One region of the Microbacterium sp. NPDC056044 genome, then DNA from elsewhere that is predicted to be linked to it. Evidence: predicted binding sites of a transcription regulator. Region 1 holds the regulator's gene; the other holds the start of a gene.
The links. Region 1 encodes LexA, which represses DNA repair genes until DNA is damaged. Its sites were predicted from a motif close to TCGAACANNTGTTCGA; they were not measured.
Positions count from the first base shown of each region.

Region 2: a site for LexA is predicted at 3,381-3,396, ahead of ACFC1I_RS06715 (DUF222 domain-containing protein). Genes of this name have one in related genera too.

Region 1 is NZ_JBHJWZ010000004.1:614,716-620,852, forward strand. Features, by position in the region: gene metE (5-methyltetrahydropteroyltriglutamate--homocysteine S-methyltransferase) at 1-610, shown strand, start outside; gene ACFC1I_RS14730 (hypothetical protein) at 607-2,124, opposite strand; gene lexA (transcriptional repressor LexA) at 2,194-2,874, opposite strand; gene ACFC1I_RS14740 (LysM peptidoglycan-binding domain-containing protein) at 3,138-3,548, shown strand; gene ACFC1I_RS14745 (histidinol-phosphate transaminase) at 3,606-4,700, shown strand; gene hisB (imidazoleglycerol-phosphate dehydratase HisB) at 4,697-5,305, shown strand; gene hisH (imidazole glycerol phosphate synthase subunit HisH) at 5,302-5,973, shown strand; gene priA (bifunctional 1-(5-phosphoribosyl)-5-((5-phosphoribosylamino)methylideneamino)imidazole-4-carboxamide isomerase/phosphoribosylanthranilate isomerase PriA) at 6,046-6,137, shown strand, end outside.
Region 2 is NZ_JBHJWZ010000002.1:359,430-365,566, reverse strand. Features, by position in the region: gene ACFC1I_RS06730 (hypothetical protein) at 65-316, opposite strand; gene ACFC1I_RS06725 (PhzF family phenazine biosynthesis protein) at 760-1,605, shown strand; gene ACFC1I_RS06720 (VOC family protein) at 1,652-2,044, shown strand; gene ACFC1I_RS06715 (DUF222 domain-containing protein) at 2,069-3,370, opposite strand; gene ACFC1I_RS06710 (FAD-binding oxidoreductase) at 3,538-4,908, shown strand; gene ACFC1I_RS06705 (LLM class flavin-dependent oxidoreductase) at 5,024-6,109, opposite strand; gene ACFC1I_RS06700 (DUF1684 domain-containing protein) at 6,106-6,137, opposite strand, start outside.

The DNA.
Region 1 (6,137 bases):
GACGATCCTGGCGTGGTCGTTCGTGCGCGACGACCAGCCGCTCGGCGAGACGGCGAACCAGGTCGCGCTGGCGCTGCGCGACGAGATCGCCGACCTCGAGGGCGCGGGCATCCGTGTGATCCAGGTCGACGAGCCCGCGCTGCGCGAGCTGCTTCCGCTCAAGGCGGCGGACCAGCCCGCCTACCTCGAGTGGTCGGTCGGCTCGTTCCGCCTGGCGACCGCGGGCGCGGCGCCCGCGACGCAGGTGCACACGCACCTCTGCTACTCGGAGTTCGACGTCGTGATCGACGCGATCGCGGCGCTCGATGCCGACGTCACCTCGATCGAGGCCGCCCGCAGCCGCGGCGAGGTGATCGGCGACATCCGGGCGTCCGGCTTCGCCGCCGGCGTCGGCCCGGGCGTCTACGACATCCACTCGCCGCGCGTGCCGTCGGTCGACGAGATCACCGACCTGCTCGACCGCGCGGTCGGCGAGCTCGCCCTCCGACGCGTCTGGGTCAACCCGGACTGCGGGCTCAAGACCCGCGGGTACGACGAGACGGTCGCCTCGCTGAAGAACCTCGTCGAGGCGACCGAACTCGTGCGCGAGCGCGTGGCGCTCGCCCGCTAAGCGCGGGGCTTCTTGGTGGATGCCTCGGCCGGCGCGGACGCGTCGGTCGAGGCATCCGTCATCTCGGGGATGACCTCTGTGTCGTTCTCGTCTTCGACGACCACCGTGTCGGCCTCGATGACGAGGGTGTCGGCAGTGCCGTCGGGGTCGGCGTCCTCGGCGGCGACCGTCTCCGCGACCACGACCTCGTCGGGGCGGATCTGCAGCAGCTCGAGGATCCAGGTGACGACGAGAGCGACGATGAGCACCAGGAAGACGTCGCCCGCCGACAGCGGCCGCAGCGCGAACAGCCAGATGACGGCGATCACGATGATGAGCGTGCGCACCAGGGTGCGGTAGCGGTAGAGCCACGCGCCGAAACGGCCGGTGCCGAAGCCGTGGCTCGACAGCTGGCGTCGCGCCGACGCGTTGAGGCTGGCGATGGCCTGGCGTGAGCGCACGGCCGGTGTCCAGCGTCCGGCGAACCAGCCCAGGATCGCGATGACGACGCCCAGCAGCACGGCGATGGCCGCGGTCTGCTGCATCGCGCCGACGAGGCTCTGGTAGACCACGTCGAGAGCGGTGGCGGAGAGCCCGAGCTGCACGGCCGTCTGGCCGATGACCGGGTAGCCGATCGCGAACGCCAGCGCCAGGGCGCCGCCGCCGAGCGCGAAGCCGATGCCCGAGCCGAGCACCGCCGTGCTGCGACGGCGCGCGATGAGGATGCCGAGGACGAAGAGCCCGATCGTGATGATCGGCAGCCACCAGCCGAGCGCGGTGGCGAGCGCGTACGTCGTCCGGATCGTCACGAGGGTGTCGCCGGTGCCGATGATGATGACCTTGTCGACGGCGGGGATCAGCTGGGCGATGCCCACGCCGCGGTCGATGAGGTTCTGCTTGACCCGCTCGACGATCGCGCCGAGCTGGATGCCGAGGCCCTCATCGTTCATGACGACGATGCCGCCGCCGTCGGAGGTCGCCGCGGCCGTCAGGGCGCGGTGGGCCGCGCGGGTGGTCGCCGTCCAGGTGTCGGCGAAGGCGTCGGATTCGACGACTCGCGTCACGGTCTGCGTCAGGAGGTTCTGGAGGCCCTCCGCCGCGGGGGCCTGAAGCAGCTTGAGAGCCTGCGAGGCACGCGGCGGCAGGCCGAGCTGATCGATGCCGTCGAAGACGTTCGCCGTCAGCTCTTCGAAGTCGACCTGCGCCTGGACCGCCTCGACCGTCTCGTCGATGATCATCTGCTGCACGGCGGGGTCGTCGGCGAGCGGGGCGAGGGTCTGCACGAATGCGGACTCGTCCACGAGCTCGAGCCGCGCCCACGCGGTGACGATCGAGATCGGCACGAGGATCGACGCGATCACGATGCACAGCGCGGAGAAGAACGCGCGCCATCCGCTGCCGGCCGGACGATTCGCCGCCCTGCCGGTGGGCGGCGCGGGAGCGGCGCCCGCTTTGAGGAGGGCGTTCTCGGCCTCGAGCGCGTCCAGGCGGGCCTGGAGGTCGGGAACGTCTGGCGAAGGCGTCACGGCGGTCATTCCACCCTTATAGCGCGTGGCGAGTACCGCCCACCACCTCTGTGCTCGCGCGATTCGTACGAAATGGCGTCAGACCGCGCGCAGCACCGCGACGACCTTGCCGAGCACGGTGGCGTCGTCGCCCAGGATCGGCTCGAACGCCGAGTTGCGGGGGAGCAGCCAGGTGTGACCGTCGCGCTGGCGGAACGTCTTCACGGTCGCCTCGCCGTCGAGCATCGCCGCGACGATGTCGCCGTTGTCGGCCGTGGCCTGCGACCGCACGACGACCCAGTCGCCGTCGCAGATCGCGGCGTCGATCATCGACTCGCCCGAGACCTTGAGCATGAACAGGTCGCCCTTGCCGACGAGCTGACGGGGGAGGGGGAAGATCTCCTCAACCTGCTGCTCGGCGGTGATCGGCACACCGGCGGCGATGCGGCCGACGAGCGGCACGAGCGCCGCGTCGCCGACCGACGGCGCGGCGTCGGCGGGGCTCTCGGTGGCGGTGCCGGGCAGATCGATGAGCACTTCCATCGCGCGGGTCTTGCCCGCGTCGCGACGGAGGTAGCCGCTCAGCTCGAGCTGGTTGAGCTGGTGCGTGACGCTCGACAGCGACTTGAGCCCGACCGCGTCGCCGATCTCGCGCATGCTCGGCGGGTAGCCGTGACGGGCGATCGAGCGCTGGATCACTTCGAGGATCGCGAGCTGCTTGTCGCTCAGGCTCTTGCGCCGGCGGGTCTGGGGCTTCTCGCGCCCGGCCGCGTCGCTCATCTTCCGGCTCCGTCCTGCGCCCGGCCGCCGAGCGCTGTTTCTTCGAATGTCGGAGGCCCGTGGTGGGGTTCTCGTATCGAAACCGTATCCGGATCGCAGGCGATGAGGTGGGAACCTCGCCGCGTGTCGCGTTCGAGAGATCGACGCCCGGATCCGGTATTGACATCCTACAGACTCGAAGATAGCTTCGGAAGAGAGGTTCGCATTATCCACTCCCGGCCGAGTGGAGAATGCGAATCTCCCCCCATCAGGAGGAGACGAGCATGACCGCGATCGACTTCACGACGTCCGTCCCGTCGCCGGCACGCGCCGCCGGCGCCGCAGCCCAGCGCGCCACGCGCGCGGTGGCCGGGCGAACCACGCGTCTGCGTCTGACAGTGCGCGGCCGCCGCGTCCTCGCCGTCCTGGCGGCGCTGCCTGCCGTCATCGCCCTGAGCGCGGCGATGCTGGGCGGCGGTGCCGCTCTCGCTTCTCGCGACGCCGGCGCGCCTGCAGGCTCCTTCACCACGGTCACGGTGGCGCCCGGGGAGTCTCTGTGGACGATCGCGGAAGAGGTCGCGCCCGAGCGCGACCCGCGTGACGTCGTCGACGAGCTCGTGCGACTCAACGCGCTCGACACCGTCCTGGTGCAGGCAGGGCAGCGCCTCGCGATCCCAGCGTCGTACGAGCGCTGATCCCGGGTGCGCCGCGCAGCGTCACGCGGCGCGAGGCCCACGACGCCCGGGCCTACCATGGGATGGGTGAGTGCACGTCTCGAAGACCTCCCCCTCCGCGCCGATCTCCGGGGGCTGAAGCCGTACGGCGCCCCGCAGGCGCCGCTGCCCGTGGCCCTCAACGTCAACGAGAACACGCATCCGGTTCCGTCCGAGGTCGCCGACGACATCCTCGACTCGATCGCACTCGCCCTGCGCGACGTGAACCGGTACCCCGACCGGGAGTTCACCGCGCTGCGCGAGGGGTTCGCCGACTACCTCGGCCACGGCCTCACCCGTGACCAGATCTGGGCGGCGAACGGATCGAACGAGGTGCTGCAGCACATCCTCCAGGCCTTCGCGGGTCCGGGTCGCACCGCGTTCGGCTTCGGCCCCACGTACTCGATGTACCCGCTCCTCACCCGCGGCACGGGCGCCGAGTGGATCTCGGGGACGCGATCGGCCGACTACACGGTCGACGCCGACGACGCAGCATCCCAGGTCTCCGACGCCTCGCCTGACGTGATCTTCCTGTGCTCGCCGAACAACCCGACCGGCACCCCTCTCGGACTCGATGTCGTGAAGGCCGTCTACGAGGCCACCGACGGCATCGTGATCGTGGACGAGGCGTACTTCGAGTTCGCCCCGCACGACGAGCGCTCGGCTCTGACCCTGCTGCCCGGGCGTGAGCGTCTGGTGGTCTCGCGCACGATGAGCAAGGCGTTCGCGTTCGCCGGCGCGCGCGTCGGCTACCTCGCGGCGGATCCCGTGCTCATCGACGCCCTCCGGCTCGTGCGCCTGCCCTACCACCTCAGCTCGCTCACGCAGGCGGCGGCGTCCGCCGCGCTGCGTCACGCCCCGGTCATGCTCGGCATGGTCGACGAGATCGTCGCCCAGCGCGACCGCATCTCGGCGACGGTCGAGGCACTCGGCTACACACCCCACGAGTCGTGGACGAACTTCGTGCTGTTCGGGGGCGTGGCCGATCCGGCGGCGACTTTCCGGGCCCTCTACGACGAGGGCGTGCTCATCCGCGACGTCGGCATCCCCTCGCACCTGCGGGTGACCGCGGGCACCGCCGACGAGACGACCGCGTTCCTCGACGCCCTCGCCTCGGTAGGATCGGCCGCATGAGCGCCGCACCACGCACCGCCTCGCTGCGCCGGGCCACCAGCGAATCGACCGTCGAACTCGAGCTCGATCTCGACGGCACCGGCCGCAGCCGCATCGACACCACGGTGCCCTTCTTCGACCACCTGCTGACCGCCTTCGCGAAGCACTCGCTCACCGACCTCACGGTCCGCGCGTCGGGCGACACCGACATCGACGCCCACCACACGGTGGAGGACATCTCGATCGTGCTCGGGCAGGCGATCCGCGAGGCACTGGGCGACAAGTCCGGCATCTCGCGCTACGGCGACGCCCTCGTGCCGCTCGACGAGGCGCTTGCGCAGGCCGTCGTCGACATCAGCGGCCGTCCCTACCTCGTGCACACCGGCGAGCCCGCCGGCTTCGAGCACCACCTGATCGGCGGCCACTTCACCGGCTCCCTCGTGCGCCACACGTTCGAGGCGATCTCGTTCAACGCGGCGCTGACCGTGCACGTGCGCGTGCTGTCGGGCCGTGACCCGCACCACATCGCCGAGGCGGAGTACAAGGCGTTCGCCCGGGCGTTCCGGCAGGCGAAGGCGCTCGACCCGCTCGTCGAGGGCATCCCGAGCACGAAGGGCGCCCTGTGACCGCAAGCGCTCCCTCCGCACCGGAGAAGCCGCTCGTCGCCGTCCTCGACTACGGGTCGGGCAACGTGCACTCCGCGGTCAAGGCGCTCGTCGCGGCAGGCGCCGATGCGCGCCTGACCTCCGACCGCGGCCTCATCAGGGACGCCGACGGACTGTTCGTGCCCGGCGTCGGCGCGTTCCGCGCGGTGGCCGAGGCGCTGCGCGCGAGCCGCGGCGACGAGCTGATCGAGCGCCGGCTCGCGGGCGGGCGCCCGGTGCTCGGCGTGTGCGTCGGCATGCAGATCTTCTTCGAGCGCGGCGTCGAACGCGGCGTCGACACCGAGGGCATGGGGGAGTGGCCCGGTGTCGTGACCGAGCTCGACGCACCCGTGCTGCCCCACATGGGGTGGAACACCGTCGAGCCCGGCGAGGGCTCGCGCCTGTTCCGTGGCATCGAGAACGAGCGCTTCTACTTCGTCCACTCGTTCGGCGCGCAGAAGTGGCTGCTCGACGTGCAGCCGCCCTTCCCCGAGCCCGTCCTGACGTGGTGCGAGTACGGGACTCCGTTCCTCGCGGCCGTCGAGAACGGGCCGCTGTCGGCCACGCAGTTCCATCCCGAGAAGTCGGGGGATGCCGGCATCCGTCTCCTCACGAATTGGATCGACGGCCTCGGCGGGGCTACCCTCTGAGACCGTGCCGTCTGCGGGAGCGCGTGCTCCCGTGATCGCCCCCACAGCTTCCCCATGTCTGAGCCAGGAGCCATGAACGATTTCGCGTCCACACCCAAGCTCGTCCTCCTGCCCGCCGTCGATGTGGCCGACGGCAAGGCCGTCCGTCTGACGCAGGGCGAGGC
Region 2 (6,137 bases), on a different contig from region 1:
TGCGCTCCGATGGCGGGGCGCGGGGTGCGTGGGGACGGCGATGCCGCCGTCCCCACTCACCTGTTCAGCGCACCGGAAGGCGGAGCGCGTCGGATTGCCAGCGCTGTTCGCGTGCCGCGCGTGCGGTCTCCGTGTCGTGCCGGCGCCGGATCGACTCGCGATCGTCGGTGACGGTGGAACGCGTGGACCACGCGAGCAGTCGAAGTCCCGCCACCCGTGCGAGGCGGCGGACCAGTCTGGCGTGCTCGGGCAGATCGGCGAGGCCGAGGTGCTCGAGCGCGATCGATGGACGCTGCGGTGCAGCGATGATGTGCATGATGCGGAGTTCCTCTCCAGATCGTCGGTGTGCGGCGAGCCGTGCCGATCGGGCGCCGGCGGCCGCGAAGGATGTCGTGGCGGCGCGCGAGAGTGTGGCGCGCCGAAGCGAGGTCTCACCGAGACAGAGGGAGGTGCGCGCGAGCGCGGAGCGACCTCCGGAGGGCGTAGTTCTCCCCCGCGGCGCCTACGAGTTTCTGACGACCATCGTCACCGGCACGGCGGTGACGATGGTTCCGCTCATGGGCGCGCCGAAACGCTCGTCCGCGAATGCGGACGTCACGATCAGTGCTGCGGGCATGCCGAAACCTCACTTATGGGTCCGAACGCCGAACAAGCTAGACCCGCCAGGCCGTGCCGTCAAGAGGTCCGGCTGTGCACGACCGGCAGGAATCGAACGCTGGCTGGCGGTCGAGCGCGGGCGTGAGGACCTATCGTGACCGGATGGGCTCGATCGACATTCAGCGATGGACGGCGTTCTCCTCCGACCCCGCGGGCGGGAATCCCGCGGGTGTCGTCCTCGATGCCGAGGGACTGACGGATGCTGCGATGCTCGGCATCGCCGCAGACCTCGGGTACGCCGAGACGGCGTTCGTGAACGCGGCTCGTAACGGGGACGGCCGGAAGATCCGCTACTTCTCGCCGCTCGCAGAGGTGCCGTTCTGCGGGCACGCCACCGTTGCGGCGGCGGCGGCGATCGCCGAGACCGGCGGCGACGGAGCGATCTCGTTCGAGACGCCGGTCGGTGTCGTCGACATCGTGATCGCGACCGATGCTGACGGGCGGCGGGTGTCGTTCACCAGCGTTGAGCCCGACATCGCCCCGCTGCCCGCCGAGGCGCTGGCTGATGTGCTCGGCGCGATCGGACTGTCGGAGCAGGATCTGCACCCGGACTTCCGCCCCGTGCAGGCCTTCGGCGGCAACTGGCACCCGCTCGTCGTTCTCGCCGACCGAGACGTGTTCGACGGGTTCACGATCGATCCCGAACGGGCGCGTGCGGTGCTCGACGCGCGGGACTGGCCCGCGACCATGATCGTGCTCTGGCCCGAAAGCGCCGGCCGATGGCACGCGCGCAACGTCTTCCCGGTCGGCCCGATCATCGAGGACCCGGCCACCGGGGCCGCGGCGGCCGCGACCGGCGGGTACCTGCGCGCCACCGATGTGGTGAAGACGCCCGGGCGCGTCGTGATCCTCCAGGGAAGCCACGTGGGGCGGCCGAGCGAGCTCACCGTGGACATCGCCGAGACGGGCGGGATCGTCGTGTCGGGAGCGGCTGCGCGCATCGGCTGACGGCGGCCGCGCGACGTTCCGCCGCCGGCGCTGAAAGACTGGCGGGATGCCGGGCTTCCACCATGTCGAGATCTGGATCGCTGATCTGCCGCAGGCGCGAGCCGAGTGGGGCTGGCTCCTCGAACGCCTGGGATTCTCGCTCGAGAGCGAATGGTCCGAGGGGCAGACGTGGGCCGCGGGCGGCGCGTATCTCACTTTCACGACGTCGCCGAATCTCGTGGGGTCGACCCACGATCGCCGGCGACCCGGGCTGAACCATCTCGCGTTCCTGGGCGGCACCACCGATGACGTCGACGCGGTCATGGCCGACGCCGAGCAGTATGGCTGGCGCCCGCTCTACCAGGATCGCTACCCGCACGCCGGCGGACCACGCCATTACGCGGGCTGGCTGGAGAACTCGGCCGGCTTCAAGGCCGAAGTCGTCGCGGATCAGTCCTGAAAGCGCCGGCAATCATGCCACCGCTCAGGTTCTGAGCGGTGTGAGCGCGGGGGCGCGGTCTTCCCGGGTGCCGGTGGTGTATTCGTGACCGGTGGGGCTGGTCCAGATGAGGAGCTCGTCGTCGAGTCGGGCTGTCCACCGGGTGTGGTGCTTGAGGCGGTGGTGCTTCTTGCAGAGGTGGGCGAGGTTGTCGTGGTCGGTGCAGCCGCCGTCGGCCCAGGCGAGGTTGTGGTCGGTTTCGCAGCCGGTGGCGGGGGTGTCGCAGCCGGGGAACCGGCAGGTGCCGTCGCGGTCGGCGAGCCAGGCGCGCAGCGCGGCGGGGGTCTTGTAGGTGGTGCGGTCGTAGACGAGCCGGATGCCGGTGATGGGGTGGGTGAGCACGCGCCGCCAGGAGGTGGCGCCGGCGGCGAGGGTCAGCGCGACATCGAGGGGGATGGGCCCGTACCCGTCGAGCACGGCGGGCTCGTCGCTCTCACCGAGCAGGGTGAGCGCGGGCACGGTCACGGTGACGTCGACGTGAACCGGGCGGAGCGATTTCCCGGGGTCGGCGCTGTCGGGTAGGCCGACGGGGCGGTCGTTGCGGAGCAGGGCGTCGATGAGCGCGTCGAAGCGCAGCTGCCCCAGCGTGCGCGGGTCGCCGGCGTCGTGTTCGTCTTTCGCGGTGCCGGTGAGCAGGGTGTGGGCGAGGTGGAGCTGCATGATGGGGCCGTAGACCATGAGCCAGCCCATGCCGTCGCGGGCGGGCTGCACGGTCACATCCCGGGAGCGGACGGCACGGTCGGCACGTTGCTGGATGGTCTCGGGGTCGAGGTGTTCCCGGATGCGCCGGGAACGGTGTGCGAACCGGTGCGCGGTGACGTCGAGCCGGCCGGCGAGGACGGCGTCCTCGAATGCGCCGCGGTGCAGCGGGGTGAACATCTCCGCGTCCTCCACCAGCGCGGCGGCGTGCTTGTACGAGATCTCGCCCGAGGTGAGGGCGGTCATGGTCGCCGGCAGGTCGGCGCACAGCACCCGGGCTTCGCGGAGCAGGTCGGCGGCCTGGCGTTCGGTGACGCGGAGCACGCAGGCGACTTCGGCGCGGGTGGAGCGGGCGACCCAGTCCGCAGCATCCACCACCGGATCCTTGCCCCGCGCCGACTTCTCAACAGCTGCGGACCCCGGCTCGTACGACAGGATCTGCTGCTGGTGCGCCTCGCTGACCCGCCGCAGCGCGTCGAGCAGCCGGGTGCGCTCCGCCTCCAGGCCAGCCTGTGCCCGCCGCACCCGATCGAGCTCGCCGACGATCGTCGCCGCGTCGTCGCAGTGGAGCGCATCCGTCGTGCACATATCTCGAGATTAGAACATATCTCCGACATTCCCGTGGTGCTCGGAGCGGAGTACCGACCGTCTTGACAGCCCCCTCAAACGCGAGGACCGTCGGAACCAAACCGGTGCCGACGCCCGCACGCACCGTGCGGGCGCTGTGGCCGTGTGTGTCGATGGGAAGGTCGACCATGTCCATGAAAGTGATGGATTCGCTGCGGAGCAGCGTGAAGGGTTCCGTCGTCGAAGAAGGCGACGACGGGTACGACGAGGCGCGGGCGGTGTACAACGCGATGATCGACCGCAGACCCTCCGCGGTCGTGCGGTGCCAGGACGCGGCGGATGTCGCGGCCGTCGTGCGCGCCGCAGCCGAGGACGGCAGCGGTGTCGCGGTGCGCGGCGGCGGCCATAGCGTGCCGGGATTCGGTACCGCCGACGGCGCGCTCGTGGTGGATCTGGGGGACCTCACGGCGGTGACCGTCGATCCGGGGTCCTCGACGGCCGAAGTGGGCGGCGGCGCCACCTGGGGGATGGTCAACGAGGCGGCGGCGCAATACGGGTTGGCCACGACCGGCGGGATCATCTCGACGACCGGGGTCGGCGGGCTGACGCTGGGCGGCGGCATCGGCTACCTCGCCCGCGCCTACGGGTTCTCCTGCGACAACCTGTTGTCGGCGGAGGTCGTGCTCGCCGACGGCAGAGTCGTCACCGCGAGTGCCGACGAGGAGCCCGACCTGTTCTGGGCGCTCCGCGGCGGTGGCGGCAACTTCGGGGTGGTGACGAAGTTCCGCTTCGGGCTGCACCCGGTCTCCGAGATCTACGGCGGCCCGATGTTCTTCGAACTCGCCGACGGCCCGGCGATCCTGGCGTACTTCGCCGAGTTCATCCGGACAGCTCCTCGCGAGTTCGGCGGGTTCCCGGCGTTCCAGATCGCGCCTCCGCTGCCGTTCGTCCCGGAAGATCGCGCCGGCGAGCCGTTCGTGGCGGTGGCCTTCTGCATCGACGGCCCGGCGGAACAGGCCGCGAAGTTCGTCCAGGGGTTCCGTGACGTCGCCAAGCCCGTCGCGGAGATGGTGGGCCCGATGCCCTACCCGGCCATGAACAGCCTGTTCGACGGGCTCGTGCCGCGCGGCCTCCAGCACTACTGGAAGGCCGCGTTCCTCGAAGACATCACGCCCGAGTCGCTCTCGGCGCACCTGCAGCACGGGCCGCTCGTTCCCACGGTCAACTCGACAGTCCACTTCTACCCGATCAACGGCGCGTGCCACGATGTCGCCGCCGACGCCACGGCCTTCGGCCACCGCGACGCGAACTTCGCGCTGGTGATCGCCGGCATGTGGCCGGATCCGGCGGAGAACACCGCGAACACCGCGTGGGTGCGGGATTACTACGCGGCGATCGAGCCGTTCGCACTGGGCGGTGGATACGTCAACTTCCTCTCGCAGGACGATCAGCCCAAGGCATCCAGCAACTACGGCGCCAACTACGGGAGGCTCCGCACCGTGAAGCGCGCCTACGACCCCGGCAACATGTTCCACCTCAACCAGAACATCGCGCCGTAGCCTGCCGACGCCGACGCCGACGCCGACGCCGACGCCGACGCCGACGCCGACGCCGACGCCGACGCCGACGCCGACGCCGGCACCGACCGCCCCCGCAACCTCCGCGCGAGGGCGGTCAGGCCGCGGCGAGCTCGGGCGCGCGCCGTCCGAGGGGATCGGCATCCGTCCACAGCGCCGTCGGGAACTCCCGCCGGAGCACCGGCGCGACCTCGACAGCGAACCGCTCGAGGATCTCGAGCTGCTGCGGGAACGGCACCGTCGTCGGCAGGCTGATCGATTGCAGGTCGTGCCCGAGCCGGCCGTGGAACCGGGCGATCTTGTCGATCACCTGCTGCGGCGTGCCGACGAGGGCGGGACCCTCGGCGACGGCGTGCTCGATGTCACGGAACGGGGTGTTGTTCCCGGGCACGTTGGTGGCGGCGACGATCGCGTTGTACACCGGACCGTACTGCGCGATCGCCTCCTGCGTGGTGTCGGCGATGAAGAGCGCCCCCGAGCCCGCGGCGACGAGCGCGCCGGCGGGGTCATGGCCGTGTCGCGCGAACTCCGAGCGGTAGTGGTCCACGAGCACGCCGTAGTTCTCGAGCGGCTGGATCGCGTTGGCACTGAACAGCGGATCGCCGAACTTCGCGGCAAGACCGGCCGAGAAGAGCGTCGTCGCGGACCCGTGCCACACCCGCGGCGCCCCGGCGTACGGCCGTGGCAGTGTCGTCACACCCGACAGCGCCCGGGTGAACTCCGTGCCCGGCCAGGTGACGTCCTCTTCGCGCCAGAGCGTCCGCAGCAGCTCGTACTTCTCGGCGAGCAGCTCCCACTGGTCGTCGATGTCGAGTCCGAACAGCGGGAACTGCGCGACCTCGTTGCCCTTGCCGATCGTGATGTCGAGGCGCCCTCCCGACAGCTGGTCGATGGTCGCGTAGTCCTCGGCGACGCGCACCGGATCCAGCACCGAGAGCACGGTCACGCCGGAATTGAGACGGATGCTGCGCGTCCGGGCCGCGATCGCACCCAGGAGCACCGTCGGCGACGAGGAGATGAAGTGCCCGGCATGGCGCTCACCGATGGCCACAGCATCCAATCCCAGCTCTTCCGCGCGGATCGCCTGCTGCAGCGTCTCGGCCAACCGCTCGGCGGGCGAGACCTGGTGGCCCGTGATCGGATCGGCGCGGTAGGGGACGATGTCGAGCAGCTGGAACCTCATGCGGCCGCCCCCGGTGCGACGAGTTCGG